3 regions of the Hymenobacter miniatus genome follow, and region 2 is predicted to be linked to each of the others. Evidence: riboswitches for the same ligand, from Rfam matches in the RefSeq annotation. Region 2 holds a riboswitch; each other region holds the start of a gene.
What was found. A riboswitch is a leader RNA that binds a small molecule or an ion and turns the genes downstream of it on or off. The one in region 2 is predicted to bind S-adenosylmethionine.
Positions count from the first base shown of each region.

Region 1: linked by a shared signal. The riboswitch ahead of JAO73_RS14470 (trans-sulfuration enzyme family protein) and the one ahead of JAO73_RS18925 (O-acetylhomoserine aminocarboxypropyltransferase/cysteine synthase family protein) in region 2 are both predicted to bind S-adenosylmethionine.
Region 3: linked by a shared signal. The riboswitch ahead of metH (methionine synthase) and the one ahead of JAO73_RS18925 (O-acetylhomoserine aminocarboxypropyltransferase/cysteine synthase family protein) in region 2 are both predicted to bind S-adenosylmethionine.

Region 1 is NZ_JAELXR010000008.1:238,472-242,677, reverse strand. It holds gene JAO73_RS14475 (D-alanyl-D-alanine carboxypeptidase/D-alanyl-D-alanine-endopeptidase) at 1-349, opposite strand, end outside; gene JAO73_RS14470 (trans-sulfuration enzyme family protein) at 527-1,729, opposite strand; SAM riboswitch class I at 1,872-1,986, opposite strand; gene JAO73_RS14465 (Na+/H+ antiporter) at 2,187-3,797, opposite strand; gene JAO73_RS14460 (hypothetical protein) at 3,929-4,102, opposite strand.
Region 2 is NZ_JAELXR010000014.1:92,636-96,841, reverse strand. It holds gene metX (homoserine O-acetyltransferase MetX) at 72-1,100, opposite strand; gene JAO73_RS18925 (O-acetylhomoserine aminocarboxypropyltransferase/cysteine synthase family protein) at 1,298-2,677, opposite strand; SAM riboswitch class I at 3,067-3,182, opposite strand; gene JAO73_RS18920 (LysM peptidoglycan-binding domain-containing protein) at 3,370-3,660, opposite strand; gene JAO73_RS18915 (hypothetical protein) at 3,844-4,206, shown strand, end outside.
Region 3 is NZ_JAELXR010000004.1:316,522-320,727, forward strand. It holds gene metH (methionine synthase) at 1-2,537, opposite strand, end outside; SAM riboswitch class I at 2,609-2,716, opposite strand; gene JAO73_RS08635 (molybdopterin molybdotransferase MoeA) at 3,092-4,206, opposite strand, start outside.

The DNA of each region.
Region 1 (4,206 bases), on a different contig from region 2:
GGAAAAACAGCGTGTCGCGGCGTGAGAAGTAGCGCAGGCTCGGCAGCGAATCACCGAGCAGGTGCAGCCCGGCATAAAAGCTGAACAGCTTCATGTTGCTGGCCGGGGTGAAGTATTTGGCTTCTTGGTAGCCGTAGAACGGCTTCGTGCTGTCGGCATAGGCCAAGCTCAGGCCCACCTGGTGCTGGCGCAGGATGGCCGAGCTATTCAGCAACGAATCGAGCCAGGGCAGCGGCCGGCCCGGCGCCGTGGCGGCGGTGGCCGGCGGGGTGGTGGCGGTTTGCGCGCAAGCCGGCAGCTGGGTGGCCCCCAGCGTCAGCAGCAACAGAAAATACAGGGAACGTAGCATCGGCCGCAACTTACGCAACAGACACGGTCGGGGAGGCTTTTATGGCCCAAATCATGCTTGGCGCCCAAAAATCGGCCGAATAAAACGGCCGCCATTGGGCCCGGTGGCGGCTCCCGTAACGGCGGGCGGCCACTGACTGGCTTCTTCGCGCAGCCAGCCTGCCGCCCGCCGTTGCGGCTAGGCCAGCACGGCCTCTGCTTCGGGCACCGCCAGCGGTGCGCTGGCCGCGGCAGCGCCCAAGCCATCGAGCGCCTGCGCCAAATCCGCAATGAGGTCGTCGGCGGCCTCCAGGCCAATGGAGAGGCGCAGCAGGCTGTCGGCAAAGCCGGCGGCGCGGCGCTGCTCGGCCGGGATGGCCGTGTGCGTCATCGAAGCCGAATGGCACACCAGGCTCTTGCCGCCGCCCAGGCTCACGGCCAGCTTGAAGTAGTTCAGGCTGGTGGCAAGTTGCGTGGCCGCGTCCACGGTGTCGTCTTTCAGCACCAGCGCGATGATGCCGCCAAAACCGTCGGGCTGCTGCTGCCGGGCCAGGCCGTGGTTGGGGTGCGATTCCAGCCCGGGGTAATACACAGCCTGGATTTCGGGGCGGCTTTGCAGGAAGCGGGCCACCTGCAGGGCCGCGCTGCAGTGCCGGGCAATGCGCAAATGCAGGGTTTCGAGCCCGCGAATCACCAAAAACGAATCGAACGGCCCCAGTATGGCCCCCGAGGCGTTTTGAATGAACTGGATTTGCTTGCCCAGCTCTTCGGTAGCTGCCACCACGGCGCCGGCAATCAAATCGGAATGGCCGCCCAAATACTTGGTGGCGCTGTGCACCACCAAATCGGCGCCCAGCAGAATGGGCTGCTGCAGCACGGGCGAAGCAAAGGTGTTGTCGACGCACAGCCAGGCACCGGCGGCGTGGGCCAGCTCGGCCAGCCCGGCAATGTCGGAGACTTTGAGCGTGGGGTTCGAGGGCGTCTCCAGCCACACCAGCTTGGTGCGCTCGGTGATGGCGGCCTGCACCTGGGCCAGGTCGGCGGTGTCGCAATACACGATGTCGATGCCGAAACGGCGGTACACGTGCTCAAACAGGCGGAAGGCCCCGCCGTAGATGTCGTCGATGGCCACAATCTGGTCGCCGGTCGAGAGCAACTTCAGCACGGCATCGATGGCGGCCATGCCGCTGGCAAAGGCGTAGGCCGAATGGCCGTGCTCGAGGCCGGCCAGCAGCTGCTCCAGGGCGCTGCGGGTGGGGTTGGCGGTGCGGGAGTAGTCGTAGCCCTTGTGCACGCCCGGCGACTCCTGCACGAAGGTACAGGTCTGGTATATCGGCACCGCGAGGGCACCGGTTTGTTCGTCGACGGGAAAGGACTGAATGAGGCGGGTGGAGGCTTGCATGAGGCAATGAGCGTTTTGTGGCTGAGACGAAAACGCACCCGGGTACCTAAGCACTTTCAAGATTTCTTACCGAAAGGGCACAAAAAAAGCCCTTCCGACAAGTCAGAAGAGCACCACCGCTGCAGTCGGGGAACATCTTGTAGACTTATCTTCTCCTGAACCGGCCGAAACTGATTCAGAACAGGATTTAGCACCTGGTATTGCTACTGGTTGCTAAGGCATCGCAGGGCCTGTCCCTCCGCCTTTCTTGATAAGTGCCCCGATTAGGGAGCGTGCCGCAAAGATAGCGGCGGCCTGAAACGACGCAAGCGAGGGAGTGGAAAAAATAATCAGCACTTCCTGCAGAGCGCAGCGAAGCATCTCGCGTGTGGTAGTAATTTAATTGATATTAGTTGAAGCAGGCGAGATGCTTCGCTGCGCTCTGCATGACGTTCCGTTATCAGCCGGCCGCCCTCCCCTACCGCTCAATGTGCTTCACCTTGGCCTCGTCCAGGTCCAGTTGGGCTTCCTGCTGGCGCAGCACTTCGTCGTCGAAGCTGTCGTGGTGGCGCAGGTGGGCCAGGGCCTCGCGCTCCACGTTCAGCACATCGAGCAGCACGAGGTGGTACTGGCGCAGGGCGTCGCGGCCGGCCTGGTCGGTTTCCAGCGCGTTGAGGGTGCGGGTGGTGAGGTTGATTTCGGTTTGCATGCGCTGCTGCAGGCGGGCAATCAGCTCGTTGGCTTCCGTTTCGGCGGCGTAGTGGCGCTGCAGGTGCTTCACGGCCGCGGTGCGCAGGTGCAGGCGCACGCCGGCTTCCTGCTCTTCGAGGGGCATGCGGTCGTCGCGCTCGGCAATCCGGGTGAAGCGGATGATGGCCGGCAGCGTGAGCCCCTGCAGCACCAGCGTGACCAAAATGACCACAAATGTGATGAACAGAACGAGGTTGCGCTGCGGGAACTGCAGGCCGTCGTTGGTCATCAGCGGCACCGATAGCGCCGAGGCCAGCGACACCACCCCGCGCATGCCCGCCCAGCCCAGCACCAGCGTGCCCTGCCAGCCGGGGCTGGGCTCGGCATTGCGGATGCTTTTGCTCAAATAGCGCGGAATGAACGCCGCCGGGTACATCCACAGCAGCCGAATGACAATGACCAGCCCGCTCATCAGCAAACCGTAGGCAATGCCTTGCTGCAAAGAGTATTCGCCCAGCCCTTCCACCGCAATGGGCAACTGCAGGCCAATGAGAATGAACACCAGCCCATTCAGCACGAAGCTCACGCTGGCCCACACGCTGTTGGCCTGCAGGCGGGTGTTGGCGTCGAACACCCGGTGCGACAGGTGCGAAAGCAGCAACCCGCCGCTCACCACCGCCAGCACGCCCGAAAAGTGGAATTCCTCGGCCAGCAAATACATCACGTAGGGCGCCATGAAGGTGAGCACCGTGTTGATGCTGGGCGTGGTGGGCAGGTACTTGTGAATGAGGTAGAAGCCGTAGGCCACGCCCAGCCCCACCGCCAGCCCCATGCCGCTCACCAGCAGAAAGCTGGTGGCCGCCTCCTGCCACACAAACACGCCCGACGACACCGCCAGCAACGCAAACCGAAACACAATCAGGCTGCTGGCGTCGTTAATCAGGCTCTCACCTTCCAGAATAGCCGTCACCCGCCGCGGCACCTTGATGCCGCGCAGCACTGAAGTGGCCGCCACTGCATCGGGCGGCGAAATGATGCCCCCGAGCAGGAACCCCAGCCCCAGCGTAAACCCCGGAATGACGGCCCGCGCCACGTAGGCCACAATGGCCGAAGTAAAGGCCACCAGCCCAAACGCGAGCAGCCCAATGGCCCGACGCCAGCGCCAGAAATCGTTCCAGGAGGTGGTCCAGGCCGCCTCGTAGAGCAGCGGCGGCAGGAAAATCAGGAATATTAAATCGGGCGCAATGGCCACCCGCGGCAGGCCGGGCACAAAGCTGAGCGCCAGCCCACCCAACACCAGAAAAATGGGGTAGGAAATGCGCAGCTGCTGCGCCAGCATCACCAGCAGAAACACGACGAACAGCAGGCCGAGAACGAGGAGCAGGGTTTCGTGCAACATGGGGCCGGGTTGTATTTACCAGCCCAAAGAAACACCCGGCCGCGCCAGCCAACGAAACGGCTTGCCCAAGCGCGCTGTGCTTCAGCGGGCGCGACGAAGCAGGATGACGAAACGCTTGGGCGCGTTCTATTCTACCGGTGCCACAGCTGGCGGCCCGCCGTGGGCCGCTTGGGCCGGTCGAAAAGCACCACGTAGAGCACGCCCAGCAACGGCGTGAGCAGCAAGGCCGTGAGCAGGCGCAAGTGCCAGTAGTGCACCGGGCTCAGGCCCCAGCTCTGGACGAGGTGATTGATGAAATGTGCCATAAACTAAATGTATTAATTCCCAGCAACTTTTGCAATCGTTTGCGGAAATACCCGCCTCTTTTTTGCGGGCCGTCACGGGCTAGCCGCGGCGGCATTGGTGGCCC
Region 2 (4,206 bases):
TGCTTCAGCGACAGCTTTCTAAGCCACTGAAGGGGCTTTCTTTTAAATTGATTGCGTTGCTGCGCCAAAAATTAATGCACGAACGTGGGCGCGTAAAACCGCTCCAGAAAGTGCGTAATTCCTGCCGTTTCCAGCAGGAAACCGTCGTGCCCGTAGCGGGAGTCCAGCTCCGCGTACATCGCGCCCGGAATGTGAGCGGCCAGCTCGCGCTGCTCACTCAGCGGAAACAGCACGTCGGACGTGATGCCCAGCACCAGCGTGCGAGCCCCGATGCGCCGCAGCGCCGCCGCCACGCCGCCCCGGCCGCGGCCCAGGTTGTGGCTGTCCATGCTGCGGCTCAGGGCCACGTAGCTATAGGCGTCGAAGCGGGCCACCAGCTTGTCGCCCTGGTAGCGTTGGTAGGTGCTGGCGCGGTGCTCGTGCGGCAGGTGGTCGTCGTCGGGGTCGGTTTGGGTGTCGGCGTAGGCCAAGTAGCTGCGGTAGCTGAGCAGGGCCATGGCGCGGGCGGCGCGCAGGCCTTCGTCGCCCCCGCCGGGCTGGCCGGCGGCGTAAGTGGGGTCGGCTTCAATGGCCAGGCGCTGGGCCTCGTTGAAGGCAATGCCCCAGGCCGAGTGCCGGGCGTTGGTGGCAATGACCACGAGGTGGTCGAACAAATCGGGCCGCTGCACGGCCCACTCCAAGGCCTGCTGCCCGCCCAGCGAACCGCCTATCAGGGTGTGAATGTCGGTGAGGCCCAGGTCCTGGCGCAGGGCCTCGTGCGCCGCCACCAGGTCGCGGATGGTCAGCCGCGGAAAGTGCTGGTAGCGCGGGCGGCCCGTGGCGGGGTCCGGGTCGCGTGGGCTGGTGCTGCCGTAGCAGGAGCCCAGCACGTTGGCGCACACAATGAAGTACTCGGCGGGGTCGTAGTAGCACCCCGGCCCCACCAGCCCCGGCCACCAGGCCAGCACGTCGGCGTTGGCCGTGAGGGCGTGGCACACCCACACCACGTTGTCGCGGTCCTCGTTGAGCTGGCCCCAGGTGCGGTAGGCCACGTGGGCCCCGGCCAGGGTTTCGCCGCTTTCAAGAAGCAGGTCGGGCAGGTGAAAAATATGGTCTGACATGGGTCATCAAGTGTAAAAAAGTCGCTGCAGAACCAGCGCACGAAACCGGCCCTTGGTATCTCACCCCCATCTTTCTCCAACAAACTGCAGGAAAGTGGGCCCGCCCGTGGGCTGGTTCTGCATCGACCTAACTAGCAAGAAGCCGCCAGCGAGACTGGCACCGGCCCACCAGGGGTGGCCCGCTGGCGGCGGTGGGGTTACACTTCCAGCGGCTGGGCGTGCTCTAATTCGGGCTCGGTCACGGCCTCGCCTTCCGTAGGCAGGCTGGCCGTATTGCCCACGGCGTCAAACGCGGCCTGCAAGTCGCCCTTGATGTCTTCAAAATGCTCGATGCCCACCGACAGGCGCAACGACGTGGGCGTGACGCCAGCGGCCAGTTGTTCCTCGTCGCTGAGCTGCTGGTGCGTGGTGGCCGAAGGCTGAATGATGAGCGTCTTAGCGTCGCCCACGTTGGCCAGGTGGCTGATAAGCTTGAGGTTATCGATGAACTGCGTGGCCGTTTCCTTGCTGCCTTTGATGCAGAAGCTCAGCACGCCGCCGAAGCCGCGCTTCAGGTATTTCTGCGCCAGGCGGTGGTAGGGGCTGCTGGGCAAGCCGGGGTAGTTCACGCTTTCCACCTGCGGGTGCTGCTCCAGCCAAGTCGCGATTTTGAGGGCGTTTTCCACGGTGCGCTCCACGCGCAGGCTCAGGGTTTCGAGTCCGATGAGCAGTTGGAAAGCGTTGAACGGGCTCTGCGAGGGGCCGAAGTCGCGCAGGCCTTCCACCCGGGCCCGTATGATGAAGGCGATGTTGCCAAACGGCCCGCCCTTGCCAAATACGTCGTTGAACACTAGGCCGTGGTAGCCTTCGCTGGGCTCGGTGAACTGCGGGAATTTGCCGTTGCCGAAGTCGTAGGTGCCGCCGTCCACAATCACGCCGCCGATGCTGGTGCCGTGCCCGCCAATCCACTTCGTGGCCGACTCTACCACGATGTGCGCGCCGTGCTCCAGGGGCCGAAACAGGTAGCCGCCCGCCCCAAAGGTGTTGTCCACAATCAGCGGCAGGTCGTGCCGGTTGGCAATGGCCGCAATGGCCTCAAAGTCCGGAATACTGAAGCTGGGGTTGCCAATGGTTTCGAGGTAAATGGCCTTGGTATTTTCGTCAATCAACTCCTCAAACGAGGCCGGGTTGTCGCCGTCGGCGAAGCGCACCTCGATGCCCAACCGCTTGAAGGCCACCTTAAACTGGTTGTAGGTGCCGCCGTAGAGGAAGGCCGTGCTCACGAAGTTGTCGCCGGCCTGCAGGATGTTGTTGAGGGCAATGAACTGCGCCGCCTGGCCCGAGCTGGTGGCCAGCGCGGCCACGCCGCCTTCCAGCGCCGCCACACGCTGCTCAAACACGTCGGTGGTCGGGTTCATGAGGCGGGTATAAATGTTGCCGAACTCTTTCAGAGCAAACAGGTTGGCGCCGTGCTCGGCGTTCTTGAACACGTAGCTGGTGGTTTGGTGAATGGGCACCGCGCGCGAGCCGGTGGTGGGGTCGGGCTGCTGGCCGGCGTGGAGTTGCAGGGTTTCGAAGTGCAGGGATTGAGCGGACATGATGGGGGAATGGTTGAAGGTTGAAAAACCGGAATGAGTTGATAGAGAAAGGCGCTAATTGGCTTGTTCATAAGCACTTGAAGCGCAGCAAGTCCCCGAAGTGTGCCCGTGCTGAAGCGGCGGCCTGGTGCGCGCCGAACGTGCCGAAAAGGCGCGCGACGGCCCCGAGAAGCCACCAGAAAATCCAGAAAGGAGGGGAGGGGGTGCCTAAGCCGAAATCAGCTTAGCAACAACACGGGCAGCAACAGCACATTCGCATTCGGGCGAACGGCGCGGCCGGCATGCAACGGCCCGGGGCCGAAACAGAAAAACCCGAAGCCCCGGCGCGCAAAGCAGCCGCAGGAGTCGGGTTGGGAAAGGCGAAACGAGAAGAATTTTCCATGGCACTCGAGTCATATGCCCCAGCGCGGCCAACGCCGCAGTGGGTAGGAATTGGCACCTTTCACAGGAAGGAAGGTTGCCAGCGGGTCAGGGAGCCTAGTCTCTCGCCGCTTCTGTATAAAACGTAAAACTTCCCGCCGTTAGCAGGGAGTACCGGGTTGGTGGGGGCAAATGTACGAGAGAAATTTTTGGACGGGCAAGCAAGCAGGGCGAAATAAATTTTTCGCTGGCCGTTTTCGGACCCGCCCAAACACAAAAAAGCCACCCTGAAACAGAGTGGCTTTTCTCACCTTTTTTCTGCAAAAAAGTACCTAGAGACTAGGTAGGGTTAACACCTGGCCGACTTCGATATGGTCAGGGTTACTGCCGATGGTGGCCTTGTTGGCCTCGTATATCTGATGCCACTTGGCGGCATCGCCGTAGTGGTGTTTGGCAATTTTAGACAGCGAGTCACCGCTTACCACGGTGTACGAATCGCCGGCGGCGGCTGGATTGGCATTGGCCGCGTTTCCGAAAAAATCAGTGCCGCCAGCAGCCGGCTTCGCTGCGGGCTCTACGGGTTTTTGCTCGCCTTTGTCGCTGAGAAAATCAAAGAGTCCCATGGATTTGTTCCGTTTGATGAAAAAAAAATTGAATGAGCCGCCCCGTGGGGTAGCCAACAGGGCCCATATACGGGCCGGCTCCGACGAGGTTACGGCGTAAACTCTTTTGCTTGCGGGTCCGTAAGCCGACGAGTTTGCAACCGCAGGCTTTCTCATTCTTTCACCATTCTTCTTTTTGTGCTCATGAAACTTCAGTCCCTTTTTTCGCTCCGTTATTTCGCCAGCCTGTTGCTGTTGGTGTCGTTGTTTGTCACGGCGTGTGGCAACGACAAAGGCAAGGTAGAAGGCGTGAATATGCTGTACGGCACCGATAGCAAGGTATGGAAAACTGCTAAAGAAACCGATGCCAGTGGCGACAAAGTAAAGCAAACTGACGCGCAAAAACAGCAGGAGCTTCACGTTTTTGCCAACGGCAACTACACCATGACCGACGGCGCCGCCGGTGCCGTGTCGGGCAAGTACACCTTTGACCAGGCCGGTAAAACCATCACCTTCACCCCCGAAGGCAGCGCTACGGCCAACACTTTCGCCGTAGAAACCCTCACC
Region 3 (4,206 bases), on a different contig from region 2:
ACGGCCGTGTGCAGGCGCGAGGTAGTAGCCCCGCCAATGAGCAGGGGCGTTTTCATGCCGCGCTTTTCCATGGCCTGGGCCACGTACACCATTTCATCGAGCGAGGGCGTGATGAGGCCGGACAGGCCAATGACGTCCACGTTTTGCTTCTGGGCTTCGTCAAGAATTTTCTCCAGCGGCACCATCACGCCGAGGTCCACGATGTCGAAGTTGTTGCAGGCCAATACCACGCCCACAATGTTCTTGCCGATGTCGTGCACGTCGCCCTTCACCGTGGCCATCAGGATTTTGCCGGCCGTCTGGCGGTCCGAGCCCTGCTTATCGGCCAGCAGATACGGCTCCAGGTAGGCCACCGCCTTTTTCATCACGCGGGCCGATTTCACTACCTGCGGCAGGAACATTTTGCCGGCCCCGAACAGGTCGCCCACCACGTTCATGCCGGCCATCAGCGGGCCCTCAATCACGTCGAGCGGGCGGGCCAGCTCCCGGCGGGCGGCCTCGGTGTCTTCGTCGATAAACTCGGTAATGCCCTTCACCAACGCGTGCGACAGGCGCTCCTGCACCGGCAGGCTGCGCCACTCGTCGGCTTTCACTTCGGCCTTGTCCTTCTGTTTCACCGTGTCGGCAAATTCCACCAGGCGCTCGGTGGCGTCGGCGCGGCGGTTGAGCAGCACGTCTTCAACCAATTCCAGCAAATGGGGCTCGATTTCATCGTACACGCCGAGCTGGCCGGGGTTCACGATGCCCATGTCCAGGCCGGCCCGGATGGCGTGGTAGAGGAAGGCCGTGTGCATGGCCTCGCGCACCACGTCGTTGCCGCGGAAGGAGAACGAAATGTTCGAAATGCCGCCGCTGGTGAGCGCGCCGGGCAGGTTCGTCTTAATCCAGCGCACGGCCTCGATGAAGTCGAGCGCATAGTTGCGGTGCTCGTCCATGCCCGTGCCCACGGTCAGGATGTTGGGGTCGAAAATGATGTCGGACGGGTCGAAGCCCACTTCCTTCGTCAGAATGTCGTAGCTGCGCTGGCAGATTTCGATGCGGCGCGCCAGCGAGTCGGCCTGGCCGTTTTCGTCGAAGGCCATCACCACCACGGCCGCGCCGTACTGGCGCACCGTGTGGGCCCGCTCGCGGAAGGCCGCCTCGCCTTCTTTCAGCGAGATGGAGTTCACGATGCTCTTGCCCTGCACGCATTTCAGGCCGGCTTCGAGCACGCTCCACTTCGAGGAGTCAATCATGACGGGCACCCGCGCAATGTCGGGCTCCGAGGCGATGAGGTGCAGAAACGTCGTCATCACCTGCTCCGAATCGAGCATGCCCTCGTCCATGTTGATGTCGAGCACCTGGGCGCCTTCTTCCACTTGCAGGCGGGCCACGGCCAGGGCTTCCTCGTACGCGCCGGTGCGAATGAGGCGGGCGAAAGCGCGCGAACCCGTCACGTTGCAACGCTCGCCCACGTTCACGAACAGGCTTTCCTCTTTGATGGTAAACGGCTCCAGTCCGCTCAGGCGCGTGGAAGGCGTGGGTACGGAGGGCAATTGGCGGGGCTGGTATTTCTCGGCCAGCTTGCTCAGCTCGGCAATGTGCTGGGGCGTGGTGCCACAACAACCACCCACCACCGTCACGATGCCTTCCTTCAGATATTCCTCCACCAGCGCCGCAAATTCCTGCGCCGATTCATCATACCCACCAAAAGCGTTGGGCAAACCCGCGTTGGGATAAGCCGAAATGTGCACGTCGGAAATGCGGCTCAATTCCTCCACGTACTGCTTGAGCTGGTGGGCCCCGAGGGCGCAATTCAGGCCCACGCTCAGCAGCGGCAGGTGGCGGATAGAGTTCCAGAATGCCTCCACCGTCTGGCCGCTCAGCGTGCGGCCCGAGGCGTCGGTGATGGTGCCCGAAATCATGACGGGCACCACGCGGCCGCCTTCGTCGAAGAACTTCTGCACGGCGTAGAGCGCGGCTTTGGCGTTCAGCGTGTCGAAGATGGTTTCGATGAGCAGCGTGTCCACGCCGCCGTCCACGAGGCCGCGCACTTGCTCCAGGTAAGCCGTGGCCAGCTCGTCGAAGGTCACGGCGCGGAAGCCGGGCCGGTTCACGTCGGGCGAGAGCGAGGCGGTGCGGTTGGTGGGGCCCACGGCGCCGGCCACGAAGCGCGGCCGCTCGGGCGTGCTGTACTCGTCGGCCGCCTCGCGGGCCAGGCGGGCCGACTCGTAATTCAGCTCGTACACAATGTGCTCCAGCCCATAGTCGGCCTGCGCAATGGTAGTGCCGGAGAAGGTGTTAGTTTCCACCATGTCGGCCCCGGCGGCGAAGTACTCGGCGTGAATGCCCTTGATGATGTCGGGCCGCGTCAGGCTCAGCAGGTCGTTGTTGCCGCGCAGGGGCTTGGGGTGGTCGGCGAAGCGCGTGCCGCGGAAATCCTCCTCCGTGAGCAGATGGCGCTGAATCATGGTGCCCATGGCGCCATCGAGAATCAGCAGGCGCTGGCGGAGCAGCTCGGGAAGGGGAGAGGGGGCGGCGAGGGTGGCAGTGGACATTTCTTTCGGGGGCGAATAGCTACGGAAGCGCGTATCCAGAAAGAAACCCGTGCGCAGGCGCACAGTTCCGGCTGTCATCTTCTTTCACCAAAACGGCGGTGAAACGGGAGTTGGCACCTACTCGCGGTAGGTTGCCAAGACGTCATCGGGCCCGGTCCCTCGGTCTTTCTGGATAGCAGCGTAGGACGAAGATACAACACTGCCACAAAAACAACCCCACGTCGAAATCAGACCAAAAAACTGCGGCCCCGGCCCACGCCAACAAGGGCGCAGGCCGGGGCCGTTTGGCATAACGAAAAGAACGAAGGCTAGTCTTTCTTCACGCAATTGGGGACGGTTTTGCCGTCCTTTTTCTTGGTGCCCTCCTGCTCGTAGCCTTTCCAGCAGGGGTCTTTTTTGGCGGTGCTTGCTTTTTTCGTCGGCATAATCGGGTGGGTTGCGGTGAGAAAAAAGACGGTGGCCAATGCGCCGGGCCACCTTCAACACTCAGCCGCTGGCGCTGCGGCTCCCGTTGCTTTACGGAGCCAGCGCACGGAGGTTCCCCAACATCCGGCCTACAGCGCCCACGCCGGCCACGCGCTGCCCGCCGCAAACACGGCCGGCTCGGGCGGCAGCTCCAGAAATGCGGTGGCGCCCACAAGCCCCATCATGTCGCCGGAGCCGCCCACGCGCAACGGCGTGGCCAGACGGCGGCCCTCGGCGTCCACGGCCAGACGCACGGGCACGAAGTGCGTGAGCGGGGGCTTGAAATTGATGTTCGCGGTGAGCACGGCCGGTTGCGGGGCCTCGTCCGTGGCGGCCGCTTCGGCGGCGCCTTCGGGCTGTTGCACGGCGCGCAGCCAGGGCCGCACGTAGCGGCAGGCCGTGATGAAAGTCGACACCGGATTGCCGGGCAGCCCAAACACCACCGGCCCGCCGGCCCGCGCCCCAAACCACAGCGGCTTGCCCGGCCGCTGCTGCACTTCGTGAAATATTTCCCTGACGTGCAGTTCGCGCAGCAGGCCCGGCAGGTGGTCGGCGCGGCCCTTGCTCACGGCGCCGCTCAGCACCACGGCGTCGAAGCCCGCGCCCAGAATTTTGGTGAGGCCGTCGCGCAGTTCGTCCAGCGCATCGGGCAGGTGGAACAGGGAAACGTCGGCCCCCTGCTGGCCGAAAAGCGCCTGCAAGGCATAGGCGTTAGACCGCCGAATCTGGTGCGGCAGCGGCGTTTCCTGAATGCCCACCAGCTCGTCGCCGGTGCTCACTACGGCCACGCGGGCGGCGCGCGTTACCTGCATTTCGGCGGCGCCCACGGTGGCGGCCACGGCCAGTTCGGCGGGCCCGAGGCGGGTGCCGGGCAGCAGCAGGGCCTCGCCCGCGCGGCGGTCGGCGGCCTGGTGGTGGATGTTGACGCCGGGGGCTTCGGGCGGCGGAATCTGGACGGTGGCGCGGTTGTCGTGCAGCAGGATGTCCTCGTAACGGACCACCACATCGGTACCGGCGGGGAGCACGGCGCCCGTCATCACCTCCACTGCTTGCCGGGGGCTGAGCAGCGGCCGGGGCGGGGCGCCGGCGTACTGGGCGTGTTGGATTTCAAACTCGGTCTGGCCCCCGGCCCAGGCGGCGTGGGCCACCGCAATGCCGTCCATGGCCACCCGGTTGAAGGGCGGGAAGTCGCGGTCGGCCGTCA